DNA from 4 places in the Stenotrophomonas sp. YJH_SMC_21 genome. Region 1 is predicted to be linked to each of the others. Evidence: predicted binding sites of a transcription regulator. Region 1 holds the regulator's gene; each other region holds the start of a gene.

What was found. The regulator FliA, encoded in region 1, starts transcription of late flagellar genes. The targets are predictions, from matches to a motif close to TAAAGTTTNNCNNNCNNNGGCCGATAA.
Region 2: the regulator FliA is predicted to act here: its motif matches at 2,120-2,146, upstream of AC5P67_RS18610 (methyl-accepting chemotaxis protein).
Region 3: the regulator FliA is predicted to act here: its motif matches at 1,580-1,606, upstream of AC5P67_RS01890 (methyl-accepting chemotaxis protein).
Region 4: the regulator FliA is predicted to act here: its motif matches at 1,795-1,821, upstream of AC5P67_RS16875 (GGDEF domain-containing protein).

The regions. Positions count from the first base shown of each region.
Region 1 covers NZ_JCAFSU010000024.1:10,459-13,986, reverse strand. The annotation lists gene flhF (flagellar biosynthesis GTPase FlhF) at 1-676, shown strand, start outside; gene AC5P67_RS19605 (MinD/ParA family ATP-binding protein) at 663-1,550, shown strand; gene AC5P67_RS19600 (RNA polymerase sigma factor FliA) at 1,547-2,290, shown strand; gene cheY (chemotaxis response regulator CheY) at 2,348-2,740, shown strand; gene AC5P67_RS19590 (protein phosphatase CheZ) at 2,740-3,345, shown strand; gene AC5P67_RS19585 (chemotaxis protein CheA) at 3,348-3,528, shown strand, end outside.
Region 2 covers NZ_JCAFSU010000020.1:24,640-28,167, forward strand. The annotation lists gene AC5P67_RS18610 (methyl-accepting chemotaxis protein) at 1-2,090, opposite strand, end outside; gene AC5P67_RS18615 (L,D-transpeptidase family protein) at 2,323-3,285, shown strand; gene AC5P67_RS18620 (M23 family metallopeptidase) at 3,290-3,528, shown strand, end outside.
Region 3 covers NZ_JCAFSU010000001.1:421,989-425,516, reverse strand. The annotation lists gene AC5P67_RS01905 (response regulator transcription factor) at 1-132, shown strand, start outside; gene AC5P67_RS01900 (VOC family protein) at 155-526, shown strand; gene AC5P67_RS01895 (arylamine N-acetyltransferase family protein) at 592-1,431, opposite strand; gene AC5P67_RS01890 (methyl-accepting chemotaxis protein) at 1,635-3,528, shown strand, end outside.
Region 4 covers NZ_JCAFSU010000015.1:99,550-103,077, forward strand. The annotation lists gene AC5P67_RS16870 (YchJ family protein) at 75-467, shown strand; gene AC5P67_RS16875 (GGDEF domain-containing protein) at 471-1,751, opposite strand; gene egtB (ergothioneine biosynthesis protein EgtB) at 1,902-3,173, shown strand; gene egtD (L-histidine N(alpha)-methyltransferase) at 3,170-3,528, shown strand, end outside.

The DNA.
Region 1 (3,528 bases):
CTCGCGCAAGCTGCCGATCGCCCCGGTCGACCCGCTGGAAGAAGGCGGCGTGATCGCCCTGGTGGGCCCGACCGGCGCCGGCAAGACCACCACCATCGCCAAGCTGGCCTCGCGCTTCGCCGAGAAGCATGCGCCGCGTGACGTCGCCCTGGTGACCACCGACACCACCCGCATCGGCGCCCGCGAGCAGCTGTACGGCTACGGCCGCCAGCTCGGCATCGCGGTGCACGAGGCCAACAGCGGCACCGACCTGGACCAGCTGCTGGAACGCCTGAAGGACTACAAGCTGGTGCTGATCGACACCGCCGGCCTGGGCCCGCGCGACCGCGCGCTGGCCGCGCAGCTGCAGTGGCTGCGCGCCGCCCGCCAGGTACGCACCCTGCTGGTGCTGCCGGCCAACACCAGCTTCGGCGACATGGACGAGGTGGTCCGCCGCTTCGGCGCCGCCAACCTGCAGGGCCTGGTGTTGAGCAAGCTGGACGAGACCGGCCGCTTCGGCAACGCCCTGTCAGTGGCCGTGGACCACGCCCTGCCGATCACCTGGGTGACCGATGGCCAGGATGTTCCGGAGGACCTGCACCGGGCCAGTGCGGCCAATCTCGTACTTCGCCTTGAAGATTTGCGCCGCGCGGCCGATATGCCCTGCAACCCGGAGTTGAACCATGCCGTCGCGTGAGTACGCCAAGCTGACCAAGACCTTCCCGCTGTCGGCCACCCGCAGCGAGCCGCTCGGCCCTGTGCGCACCATTGCCGTCACTGGCGGCAAGGGCGGCGTGGGCAAGACGAATGTGTCCGCCAACCTGGCGGTGGCACTGGCCGGCATGGGCAAGCGCACGCTGCTGCTGGACGCCGACCTGGGCCTGGCCAACATCGACGTGATCCTGGGGCTGAACCCGACCTTCACGCTGGCCGACCTGGTCGCCGGCCGCTGCTCGCTGGACGACGTCATCGTCGAAGGCCCGAACGGCGTGCTGGTGGTGCCGGCCGCGTCCGGCCGCCGGCACATGGCCGAGCTGGCCCCGGCAGAGCACGTCGGCCTGGTCAACGTGTTCTCCGAGCTGGAACGCGAACTGGACATCATGGTGGTGGACACCGCCGCAGGCATCACCGACGGCGTGCTGACCTTCTGCCAGGCCGCGCAGGACACCGTGGTGGTGGTCTGTGACGAGCCGGCCTCGATCACCGACGCCTACGCGCTGATCAAGGTGCTGTCGCGCGAACGCGGCGTGGACCGCATCCAGGTAGTGGCCAACATGGTGCGCGACCCCAACGAGGGCCGCGTGCTGTACGAAAAGCTGACCCGCGTCTGCGAGAAATTCCTCGCCGATGTCTCGCTGAACTACCTGGGCTGCGTGCCGCAGGACGACTGGCTGCGCCTGTCGGTGCAGCGCCAGCAGCCGGTGGTGAAGGCCTACCCGTCCAGCCCGGCCGCGCTGGCGATCACCGAGATCGCGCGTCGCACCGCACGCTGGCAGGCGCCGACCGAACCGCGTGGCGGCGTCGAGTTCTTCCTCGAGCGCATCCTCAAGCAGCGCGGGGTGGCCGCATGAAAGGCGCAGCCCAGTACAGGGAAGTCCAGCGCTCGGCGGCCAACGAGGTCATCGCCCAGCATTCGGACCTGGTGCGGCGCATCGCCCACCACCTGGCCGCGCGGTTGCCGGCCAGCGTTGAAGTGGACGACCTGATCCAGGCCGGCATGATGGGCCTGATAGAAGCGTCGCGCAGCTATGACGCCGACCAGGGCGCCTCGTTCGAGACCTATGCCTCGATCCGCATCCGCGGTTCGATGATCGACGAGATCCGCCGTGGCGACTGGGTGCCGCGCTCCGTGCACCGCCGTGCACGCGATGCCGCCGCCACCATTCGCCGCCTGGAACAGAGCAGCGGCCGCGCCGCCAGCGCCACCGAAGTGGCCGCCGCGATGGAGATGCCGCTGCCCGAATACCTGCGGTTGATGGAAGACGCCGCACGTGGCCAGGTGCTGAGCCTGGAGTCGCGCATCGAGGACCAGGGCGAGCTGGACACCGTCGCCCAGGGCGGCCCGACCCCGCAGCAGGTGCTGGAGCGTGGTGAGTTCGGCCGCGAGCTGGGCAAGGCCATCGGCCACCTGCCCGAGCGCGAACAGCTGGTGCTCTCGCTCTACTACGAGCAGGAACTGAACCTGAAGGAGATCGGCGCGGTGCTCGGCGTGAGCGAGTCGCGCGTCTGCCAGATCCACGGCCAGGCGGTGCTGCGCCTGCGTGGCCGGCTCAAGATTTTCGAGGCGGCGGACGCCGGCCTGGAAGAATGAACATGCCCGAGGCGGCTGCCCCCGGCCGCCCGGAATGAACAACAAAGGAACTCTGCTTTGAACAAGAACATGCGCATCCTGATCGTCGATGACTTCTCGACCATGCGTCGGATCGTCAAGAACCTGCTGGGCGATCTGGGCTTCACCAATACCGCCGAAGCCGAGGACGGGCATGCCGCGCTGTCGCTGCTGCAGAGCCAGCCGTTCGATTTCGTGGTCACCGACTGGAACATGCCGGTGATGACCGGCATCGAGCTGCTGAAGGCGATCCGTGCCGATGCCAAGCTGAAGACCCTGCCAGTGCTGATGGTCACCGCCGAAGCCAAGCGCGAACAGATCATCGAAGCCGCCCAGAACGGCGTGAACGGCTACATCATCAAGCCGTTCACTGCGCAGACGCTGGAAGAGAAGCTCGGCAAGATCTTCGAACGCCTGGCGGCCAGCGCCTGATGGATACCACGGTCGACAAGAGCGCCCTCGCCCTGCGCCTGCAGGAAGCCCTGGACGCACTCGAGTCCGGTGACGAGGCCGCCTGGCGGCAGCGCATCGACGGACTGGTCGCGCTGCGAACGCAGCCGATGATGAGCGGCCTCTCGCGGCTGGCCCGCGAGCTGGGGCAGGCACTGGGTGAGCTGCCGACCGTGCCCAGCGAGGCCGGTGAGCTGGACGACGCCTGCGCACGCCTGGACCACGTGGTGGCCATGACCGAACAGGCCACGCACCGTACCCTGGACCTGGCCGAGGAATGCCGCAGCCTGACCGAACAGCTGCGTGCTGAAGGCCTGCAGCCGGGCCAGGACGCGCAGCTCGAGCGCATCCGCCACAACCTGACCGAGATCGCCCTGACCCAGAGCTACCAGGACCTGACCGGGCAGATCATCCGTCGCGTGGTCGGCATCGTCCGCCGCGTGCACGAGGGCTTCGGCGCACTCGGCCTGCCGCCGGAACAGCATCGCACCGACCCGGAACTGGCCGGGCCGGCACTGAAGGGACTGGACCGCCACGCGGTCTCGCAGAACGACGCCGACGACCTGTTGTCGGATCTGGGGCTGTAAGCATGAGCGCGGTATCCGACGACATCACTGCCGATTTCATCATCGAGGCACAGGAAATCCTGGATCGCCTGGGCGAACAGCTGGTGTCGCTGGAGCAGGCACCGCAGGACACCGAGCAGCTCAACGCGGTGTTCCGTGGATACCACACGCTCAAGGGCGGTGCCGGCTTCCTTGGCGTCACTG
Region 2 (3,528 bases), on a different contig from region 1:
CCCTGCTCCACCTTGAACACCGCCACCGACGTGGTCAGCGCATGCGCCTGTTCCTCCAGCGCGCGGCTGGCGGCGGTGGCTTCTTCCACCAGCGCAGCGTTCTGCTGGGTCACCTGGTCCATCTGCACCACCACCTGGTTGACCTGCTCGATACCGGCGGCCTGTTCCTTGCTGGCCGCTGCGATGTCGCTCATCAGCTGCGTGGTGCGCGAGCTGGCCTGGGCCACGCGGGCGATCGCGGCTTCCGATTCAACGGTCACCGCCAGGCCACTCTTCACCTTGGCAGCAGCGTCTTCGATCAGCTCCTTGATCTCCTTGGCGGCGACACCGGCACGCTGTGCGAGCGTACGTACCTCGCTGGCGACCACGGCAAAACCACGGCCCTGCTCACCTGCACGCGCGGCTTCAACCGCAGCATTCAGCGCCAGGATGTTGGTCTGGAACGCGATGCCGTCGATCACGGTGGAGATTTCCGAGATGCGTGCCGAGGACTGATCGATCTCACCCATCACCGACGCCATCTGCGCCATCGCCTGCTCGGTTTCGCGTACGGCGGCACCGGCGGCATGCGCTTCACTGTCGGCCTGACGAGCGAGCTCGGCATTCTGGCGCACAGTCGAGGTCAGTTCCTCCATCGATGCGGCGGCTTCTTCCAGGTTGGCGGCCTGCTGCTCGGTGCGGCGCGACAGGTCGTTGTTGCCGGCAGCCAGTTCCTGCGCCGCGTTGTTGATGCTGTCGGCGGCCACCTGGATGCCACGCACGATGCCGGTCAGCTGCGCGGTGGTGGTGTTGGCGTCGTCACGCATGCGGGCGAATACACCGTCGTACTCGCCGTCCATGCGTGCAGTCAGGTCGCCGTGCGAGATCGCACGCAGCACATCGGAGACATCAGCGATGCTGGCCTGCGAACTGGCCATCATGCCGTTGAGGTGCTCGACCATCGCCTTGAACTGGAACTGGAACGCAGCGGCGTCGCCACGCATGCTGAAATCACCGGCGCGCGCGGCCCGGGCCAGTGCGTCGATCTGCGCGTTGATCGCCATCAGGCTCTGCTTCACTGCGGCCAGAGTGCGGGTCAGCGTACCCTTCTCGCCCGGGTAGTCCGGCAGGTCGCGGCTGAGGTCACCGATGGCGTAACGCTGCATCACTTCAGCCATCAGCAGCTCCACCTGCACGTGCGATTCGACCAGGCTGTTGGTGGCCTGCACCATGCGGCCGAAATCGCCGGGGAAGGCGCTGGCGTCCATGCGGTAGCGGATCGCACCCGCCTCGTGCTGTTCGGCCATCTGCAGCTGTGCGCCGATCGCCGCCTGCACACTCTGGCGCACGCTGGCCATCGCCTCACCCAACTGGGTCAGTTCGTCACGGCCGCCGAGGCGGAACTCCTGATCCAGCTGGCCCCTGGACAAGCGCTCGGCCAGGTTCACCGCGCGGGCCAGCGGGCCGGTCAGGCTGCGCCCGATCATCACCGAGGCGGCGATGCCGACCAGCAGTGCAACGCCGCCCAGCACCAGCAACTGCAGCAGGCTACGCTCGCCCAGGCGGATTGCCTCGGCAGCAGCCTCACGGCTTTCCTTCTCCTCGAAGTCCACGCCATCGGACAGCGCCTTGTTCCAGCCGTTGGCGGCTTCCTGCACCGGGCCCAGGGTCAGCGCCACGGCGCCCGGGTAGTCGCCCTGCTCCATCAGTTCGCTGGTCTGCTTGTTGAGCGGACGCGCGATGGCACGCTTGGCGGCGATGGTTTCGGCAATGGCCTTGCCCTCGGCGTCGCTGGGCAGCGCCTGGTAGGCCGTCCAACTGGCCTCATAGCGCTTGACCAGATCGGCGATGCGCTGCTCATCATGGCCACGGTCATCGCCCTGGCGGATCAGCATCTCGCGGCGAACGACCATCATCTGGTTGTTGGCATCGAGCATCTGCGACAACAGGCGCACCTTGGCCACGCTGACATCGACCACCTGCTGCATCGCGCGCTTCTGCACGACACTGGCGGTGGCGCCGGTGGCCACCACGGCCGCAACCAACAGCAGCAACAGGCCAAAGCCCAGCCCAAGACGCCAGGCAACCCTGACATTCCTCAAGTAGTTCATCGGTACATCCAAAACGGGGGGATGTGGCGTTATCGGCGGCCCGCCAGGCAATCTTGATCGCCAACCGCCAACGGCGTGGGGCACCATTCACCTTGGTGAGCCCTTGGCCGGCGGCACCCGCGCGGGGACGGTGGCGCAACGACCCGACTGCTCATGCAGACGTCAGATCTCTTTCACGGCGGCTCGGCGCGGCCTGCAGGCAAGGTGGTGGCGTCATCTGCTGGAGTTCCCAATGCCATTACCCGTGTACCGATCCACCCTGCTCGCTCTCTCGCTGCTGGCATCGCCGGCGTTCGCGCAGGCACCGCCGCCTGGACTGCCCGCCCCCATCGCCGAGAAGGCCGGACCGGACACCGCAGCACGTTCCGCCCTGCATGCCCAGGTGCTGCTGGATCGCGCGAATTTCTCGCCCGGCCAGATCGACGGTGAAGTGGGCAGCAACCAGCGGCGCGCGGTGTCGGGTTTCCAGGCAGCGCACGGCCTGACCGTCACCGGTGAACTGGACGACGCGACCTGGCAGGCCCTGCAGGCTGATACGGTCACCCCCCTGGCCAGCTACACGCTGACCAGCGAGGATGTCGCCGGGCCGTTCCAGGCGGTGCCGAAGGGCCCCGCCGCACAGGCCAAACTGAAATCGCTGGGCTTCAACAACGTCGAAGAGTCGCTGGGCGAACGCTTCCACGCATCCCCTGAGCTGTTGAAGCTGCTCAATCCGGGCGTGGATCTGAGCAAGGCGGGCAACCGCATCCAGGTGCCCAATATCGCACCATCGCCGCTACCGAAGGCGGCCAAGGTGGTCGTCGACAAGTCCGATTCCAGCCTGCAGCTGCTGGATGCGCAAGGCAAGGTGATCGCTCAGGTGCCGGTTTCCTCCGGCAGCCAGCATGATCCGCTGCCGATCGGCGAATGGAAGATCCTGGGCGTGTATCGCGACCCGCCGTTCCACTACAACCCCAAGCTGTTCTGGGATGCGCGCAAGGGCGAAAAGAAGGCGACACTGCCGCCGGGCCCGAACAATCCAGTCGGCCGGGTCTGGATCGACCTGTCCAAGCCACACTACGGCCTGCATGGCACGCCCGAGCCCGGCCATGTCGGCAAGACCGAGTCACATGGTTGCGTGCGCATGACCAACTGGGATGCGCTGCGCGTGGCCGATGCGGTGGATACCTCCGTCCCCGTGGTGATGCAGGAGTGAGCCGATGCGTCTTTCGCAGCTGATCGTGCTGGGCGTGCTGCTGGGACTGGGGGCCGGCTGGTGGCTGCGCCGCGATGCAGGCGAGCCGGTAGCCGCCTCGCTGCCGGAAGCACAACCGGCAGCCGCTGTGGCGCCGGCCAAGGGATCGGTAGCGCCGCTCGACACGGCCCCTGCCCCCGCCGCCATCGCACCGTCAGCCGCGCGGACTGCGGATGCGCCGTCGGGTCTGCTGCTGCCGGTACA
Region 3 (3,528 bases), on a different contig from region 1:
AAGGAGATCGCGCGCAGCCTGTTCCTGGCCGAGGGCACGGTGAAGAACTACGTGTCCGCCATACTCGACAAGCTGGGCACCCGCGATCGCACCCGTGCGGTGCTGAAGGCGATTACCCTGCGCATCATCTGAGTGGACCGAGCAAGGAGTGCCAGTGAACCCGATCCTGCATGTGGAAATCCCGGCCAGTGACCTGGACCGTGCCATCACGTTCTACCAGCGGTGGCTGCAGGTCGCGGTGGACGAACCTGTCGTGCTGCACGACTGCCGGATGGCCTACCTGCCGTTCTCCGATGAGGCCGCCGGTGCCAGCATTGCGCTGGTGCTCGGCGCGGACTACCGGCCTTCCGAACAGGGGGCGCGCGTCTACATCGGCGTCGATGACCTGGATGCGAGCCTGGAGCGAGCACTGCAAGCGGGCGCCGAGCTGTGCTTCGGACCCGCCGATGCGGGCGACTGGCGCGTGGCCGAGATCCGCGACAGCGAAGGCAATCGCATTGCGCTGCAGGCGCGCGCTGCTCTGTAGAGCCGAGACCACGCTCGGCTGCTGTTGGCCCAGCCGCTCCAGCTCAGCCGAGCATGGGCTCGGCCCTACAAGGTCGCGGCGCGCGAGCGCTGCAGCCAGTCATTGATGGCCGGGTCCAGTCGCGGGTCGTCCGGTAGCTGCATGCCGAAGCGCTGTTGCAGCACGGCACGCACATCACCCACATCATGCAGCGGGCGCTTGTCCGGTGCCTGCCCGGGGCGATACTCGGTGTAGTTGCCGCTGCCGATGGTGCGGCGCCAGTCCGGCCCGGTCAGCGACGCGCGCAGCTGCCCGGGGAAACTGGAATCGGGATGGGTGCACACGTACCAGTTGCCCACCACGTTGTCGATCGGTGCCGGCGCCTGCAGGTCGAACCGATACATCGCCCGCCAACCATCGTTGGACTCGGCCGACAGCACGAAATCACCCTCGTCGGGCAGGCGCTGCAGCAGATAGCGTTCGTGCGGCGTGGCCTGCGGCTGCGGATCATGCAGGCGCAGCGGCACGGTCGGGGTCAGGCTGCCGAAACCGGCATCCACCAGCCAATCGTCGCTGTCTACGTTCACGCGCAGCAGCAGGTGGGTACGCGGGGTCAGTTCGCCGTCCTGGGCGGCCAGCAGTACCCGCGCGCTCAATGGCTGCGCATCGAAGCCCAATGCCTGCAGCAGCGCCAGCAACCCGCCATTGAGTTCGAAGCAGTAACCACCGCGGCGCTCGTCGAGCAGCTTGCGCTGCACGCTGTCCAGGTCGATCGGCACCGCATCGCGCAGCAGGCAGCTGAGGGTCTCGAAGGGCAGCAGTGCGTTGTGGCGCTGCTGCAGCAGGGTCAGGCCGGCCAGGGTCCGCGGTGGCGGTGCATCCAGCTGCAGGCGCTGCAGGTAGCGGGGGACATCGAGCGTCGTCATGGAGACACCGGGCGGGGGAGGGGCGTCCACTGTGTTCCCCAAACCGGGGTTGAGGTCAAGCGCGGTGGCCGTGTCATGCCTCCGTCGCCTGCACCCGGTACAAAGGCCGCGTCCACCAGCGATGGGGGGACGCAGACGAAGAAAGCGCTAAAGTTGTCCTGAGTCAGGCCGATACAGGTGCGTCTTTCCGCCTGGAGTCTGTCATGTCGGCCGTTGTCCCCCACCTCCGGTCCCTGCGCACGCGCCTTGCTGCGTTGCACTCGGCGTCCCCCGGGCTGCTGCGCTGGCTGCAGCCACATCGGCTCAGCGTGGCCAACAAGCTCAAGGCCACACTGTGGATCTGCGGCCTGGGCCTGGTGGCGATCGCTGCTGTCTACGCCTGGACTGGCCATGCCAACGCACTGGCTGCGCGCAGCCAGGCCAGCTACCAGCGCGGCAGCGATCTGGCTGCCAGCCTGTCCACGCGGGTGGCCGAAGCGCGTCGCCTGCAGACCCAGTATGCACGCAGTTTCGATGATGCCGACCGCGCGCAGCTGTTGGCCACGCAGAAGGCGTTGCAGACCGATCTGCAGGCGCTGCGCGCGATGCCGATGGATGCGGGCCGGCGCAAGGCCCTGCAGGCGCTGACCGAAGCCGCCGACGCGTTCTCGCAGGGTGTGGCCGCCCTGTTCGAACGGGTCGACGAGATGGGCCGTGGTGATGCCGGCCTCGCCGCGCAGCTGCAGCAGGCAGCCGACACCCTGCAGGCGCAGGTGGATGTGCAGCAGCGGCCCGCGCTGGCGCTGTCCCTGCAGAAGATGCGAAGGCAGGAGGCACTGCTGCTGCTCGACGGTGATTCCACCCACGCCGACCGCGCCAGCGAGGAGAAGCTGCCGTTCGACCTCGCGCTGGCGGGCCTGCCTGCGGATGTGCAGGACACCCTGCGCACCGGGATGGAGGCGTATCAGGCCGCACTGCTGGGGTATACCGCTGCCCGCGTCGGCCTGGATGTGGAAGCGCAGTCGCTGCTGGATACCGCCACGGGCGTAGCGCCGGCGTTGGCCGCATTCCAGCAGGCACAGGTGGCGGCGCTGGCCAGGGCGCAGGCACGCCAGCAGGCCGGCGCGCGCACCATGAGCGTGGTGTTCGCACTGACCCTGCTGCTGGTGGCCGGCGTGCTGATCACCAGCCTGGTGCTGGTGCTGCGTGCGGTGCGCCAGCCGATCCAGGACACCCTGCGTTTCGCCAGCGACATCGCCGACGACCGCCTCGACACCACCCTGCGCGTCTACAACGCCAACGATGAAATCGGCCAGCTGGCCCAGCGCCTGGTCGACATGCAGCAGCGCCTGCGCGCGCGCATCGAGACCGAGCGTGCGGTGGCCCGCGGCAACACCCGCGTGCGCCAGGCATTGGACAGCGCACAGGCCGGCTTGATGGTGATCGATGCCGAAGGCCTGGTGGCGTACGCCAATCCGGCGCTGCTGGAGCAGCTTGCACTCCGGCTTGAAGATCTGGTGGGGAGCGATGCGGTACGCCTGCATCCGGCACTGGCCAGCCTGGCTGGCGTGCGCCAGCGCGAGGAGCGCGAGATCGGTCATGCCGGCGTCCGCTACCAGTTGATCGCCAATGCCATCACCGACGAAGGGCATTTCCTCGGCGTGGCAGTGGAGTGGCGCAGCCGCGCGCTGGAAACGCTGCTGGAAACCGAAGTGGCAGCACTGGTCGACGCCGCCGCACATGGCGACCTGCACGGCCGCATCGCGCTGGAGGGAAAACAGGGCTTCGTGCGCACGTTGTCGACCAGCATCAACCGCCTGCTGGCGACCTTCGAGACCAACCTCGGCGATCTGCAGGCGCTTCTGGCGGCGCTGGCCCGTGGTGACCTCAGCGTGCGCATGGAAGGTGAGCTGCAGGGCGTGTTCGCACGAATGCGCGACGATGCCAACGCCACGGTCGCGCAACTGGGCCGCATCGTCACCCGCATCCAGCAGGCGACGTCCAGCCTCGACACCGGCGTTGGTGAGATCGTTGCCGGGCACCATGATCTGTCGCAGCGTACCGAACAGCAGGCGGCCAACCTGGAAGAGACGGCAGCGTCGATGCACGAGTTGACCG
Region 4 (3,528 bases), on a different contig from region 1:
GCATACGCCTGTCCTGCACTGGTTGACCGGTGCCCCGCGTGGATCCATCCGCACAACCCGGCGACAATGTCCGCATGAGCCGAAAACCCACCGATCCCTGCCCCTGCGGCCTTCCCGCCGAGTACGCCGCCTGCTGTGGCCGTTTCCATGCCGGTGAGGCCGCCCCCGATGCCGAGCGCCTGATGCGATCGCGTTACAGCGCCTATGTGCGGGGGCTGGCGGACTATCTGCGCCAGAGCTGGCATCCGGATACCCGTCCGGCCGAGTTGTCGCTGGATGATGCGCCCGGCCAGCGTACGCATTGGCTGGGCCTGACCGTGCACGAGCACACTGTCACCGGCGCCGACAGCGCCGAAGTGCGCTTCACCGCCCGCTACCGCGTGGGCGGCGGCAGCGCGGTGAAGATGGCCGAGCACAGCCGCTTCCTGCGCGTCGACGGCCGCTGGTACTACCTCGACGCGGTGTGAGCCTCAGCCGCCGCGTGCCGCCAGCACGCGCTGGCCGGCATGCGCGCGGACCTGGTTGCGGCCACCGTCCTTGGCTGCGTACAGCGCCTGGTCGGCGGCCTTGATCACTGCCGCTGGCCGCTCATCCACGCGGCTGTCTGCCAGCCCGATGCTCACCGTCACCTGCACCGTCTGCCCGCTTCCGCCGCGTCCGCGCTGCCGGCGCCCGGTTTCATCGTCGCGGCTGCGCGTGCTCCGGTCGCGCAGCTGCATGCGGGTGTCCTCGATGGTCTGCCGCAGCGCCTCGACTGCATCCACGCAGGCCGCTGCGGGACGATCCAGGAACACCACCGCGAACTCCTCGCCGCCATAGCGGAATGCCCGGCCACCATCGCCCACCCGGTCCAGGCGCGAGGCCACCAGGCGCAGCACATCGTCGCCGGTGTCGTGGCCGTGGGTGTCGTTGAACGACTTGAAGTGGTCCACGTCCACCATCGCGATGCTGTAGGTGCCGCGCGCCCGCTGCAGGGTCTCATTGAAGGCGCGGCGCCCCGGCAGGCCGGTCAGCTCATCGCGGAAGGCCATATGGAAGGACTCCTGCAGCATCGCGCCCAGCATCAGCAGCAGGGCCGCGCTGGCCAGTGCCGGCAGCAGCACCGGCTGCAGGAACACCCGTGGCAGCATCCACCACAGGCACAGCAGGGCCAGCAGCATCGCCGTGTGCAATGGGCGCGGATGCCGCCAGGCCTGCCAGCCCAGCGCGGCGGTTGCCAGAAGGAACAGCAGCGCTGGCAGCTGTGCCAGCGCGTTCCAGTCGGCCGGAATCCAGCTCCAGTGGCGGTTGGACAGCAGATCGTGCATGCCGCGCGGCTGCTGCGTGGCCAGCAGCAGGAAGATCAGCAGTGCCGTGCCGCTGGCGACGGAGCGCAACAGCAGGTCGTGGCGGCGCCGCCCGCGCTCGGGCCACAATGCCAGGCCCGCGAACAGCAAGGGCAACCAGGCCGAAATGGCATGGAAGCGCAGCGGTGTCAGCGACGTGACGTGGCCGCTGTGCAGGTAGCCGCCCACGTCCTGGTGCAGCAGCGCGAACATGACCGCCACCACCAGCAGCAGGCAGAGCGTACGCACCTGGTGGTAGAGCAGGGCAAGGCCGGCGCCGAGGCAGGCCAGCAGCCAGGGCAGGATGCGTTGGGCCGGGCTGGCAACGTCTTCGTTGCCCAGTGCTGCCCACAGCACCACGGCAACCAGCACGGCGGGCAGCACGAACAGGTAATGCGCAGGCTGGCGGAGCGGATGCAGGGGCAAGCAGGAATTCCAGCGCGGTGACGACGCGGCCGCAGCATTGCCGTTAGCGGCGTTCGCACCGGCTTCTTGAATGCGGGATGGTCACGCATGTGAACGCGTTGACGTCGAACGATGACATGGCACTCACCCTGTTGCGCAGATGCTGCCCGGATGGACAGCGTAGCCACCGCCGTCGCTGCCCCGCAGCGCGATCTCGCCCGCCAGTACGCATGTGTGCGGAACCGCAGCATGCAGCTGGCAGCCCCCCTCAGCGCCGAAGATGCCATGCTGCAGAGCATGGCCGATGCCAGCCCGAGCAAATGGCACCTGGCCCACACCACCTGGTTCTTCGAACGCTTCGTGCTGGCCGGCTTCCCACCTGCACCGGCGCATGACCCTGCCTGGGACTACCTGTTCAACAGCTACTACAAGAGCCTCGGCCCGGCGCATGCCCGGCCGCAGCGTGGGCTGCTGTCGCGGCCATCGCTGCAGCAGGTGCGCGACTACCGCCAGCAGGTCGATGCACAGGTGCAATCGCGGCTGGCGGCAGGCGACCTTGATGAGCAGGCACTGCAGCACCTGCAGTTGGGCCTGCAGCACGAACAGCAGCACCAGGAACTGCTGCTCACCGACATCAAGCACGCGTTCTGGTGCAATCCGTTGCAGCCGGCCTACCGCGAGGACCTGCAGCCTGCAACCAGCGCTGCCAGTGCGCAGGGCTGGATCGAGTCGCCCGAGCGCATCGTCACCATCGGCGCCGCAGCATGGCCGCAGCACACCGCCTTCGCCTACGACAACGAATCGCCGGCGCATCGCGTGCTGCTCCCCGCGCACGCACTGGCCGAGCGCCCCGTCAGCAATGCCGAGTACCGCGCCTTCATCGACGCCGGCGGCTACCGCGAACCGCGCTGGTGGCTCAGCGAAGGCTGGGCGCTGCGCGAAGCCGAGGGCTGGCAGCACCCGCTGTACTGGGATGACGCCCTGCAGCGCGAGTACACCCTGGGCGGTTGGCGCGAACTGGATCCGCATGCGCCGGTCTGCCACCTCAGCTACTACGAGGCCGATGCCTGCGCCCGCTGGGCCGGTGCGCGCCTGCCCAGCGAGTTCGAGTGGGAGGCTGCCGCCGCAACGCTGCCGCCTCGCGGTCATTTTGCCGATGACGATCGGCTGCACCCGCAGGCTGCAGGGGGCAGTGGACTGCGTCAGCTGTTCGGCGATGTATGGGAATGGACCCACAGCGCGTATGGCGCCTACCCGGGCTTCCGCCCTTTCGCCGGCAACCTCGGTGAATACAACGGCAAGTTCATGTGCGGGCAATGGGTGCTGCGCGGTGGCAGCTGCGCCACGCCGCCTGGCCACGTGCGTGCCAGCTACCGCAACTTCTTCATGCCCCCGGCGCGTTGGCAGTTCTCCGGGCTGCGCCTGGCCAGGGACCTCGCATGAGTACGGTGCACGACGCACTGCAGGCGCTGACCGATCTCACCCCCAGCCGCCAGCAGATCCTCACCGACGTGGTGGCCGGGTTGTCGCGCACGCCGCGCCAGCTGCCGTCCAAGTACTTCTACGATGCGCGCGGCTCGCGCCTGTTCGAGCAGATCACGCAGACCCCCGAGTACTACCCCACGCGCACCGAGCTGGCCCTGCTTTCACGGGTACTGCCGGACATCGCCCGAAGCGTCGGGCCGCACCTGCACGTGGTGGAACTGGGCAGCGGCAGTGGCCGCAAGACCGCGTTGCTGCTGGCCGCCCTGCACGACCCGGTGGCCTACACGCCGATTGAAATCTCGCGTGCCGCGCT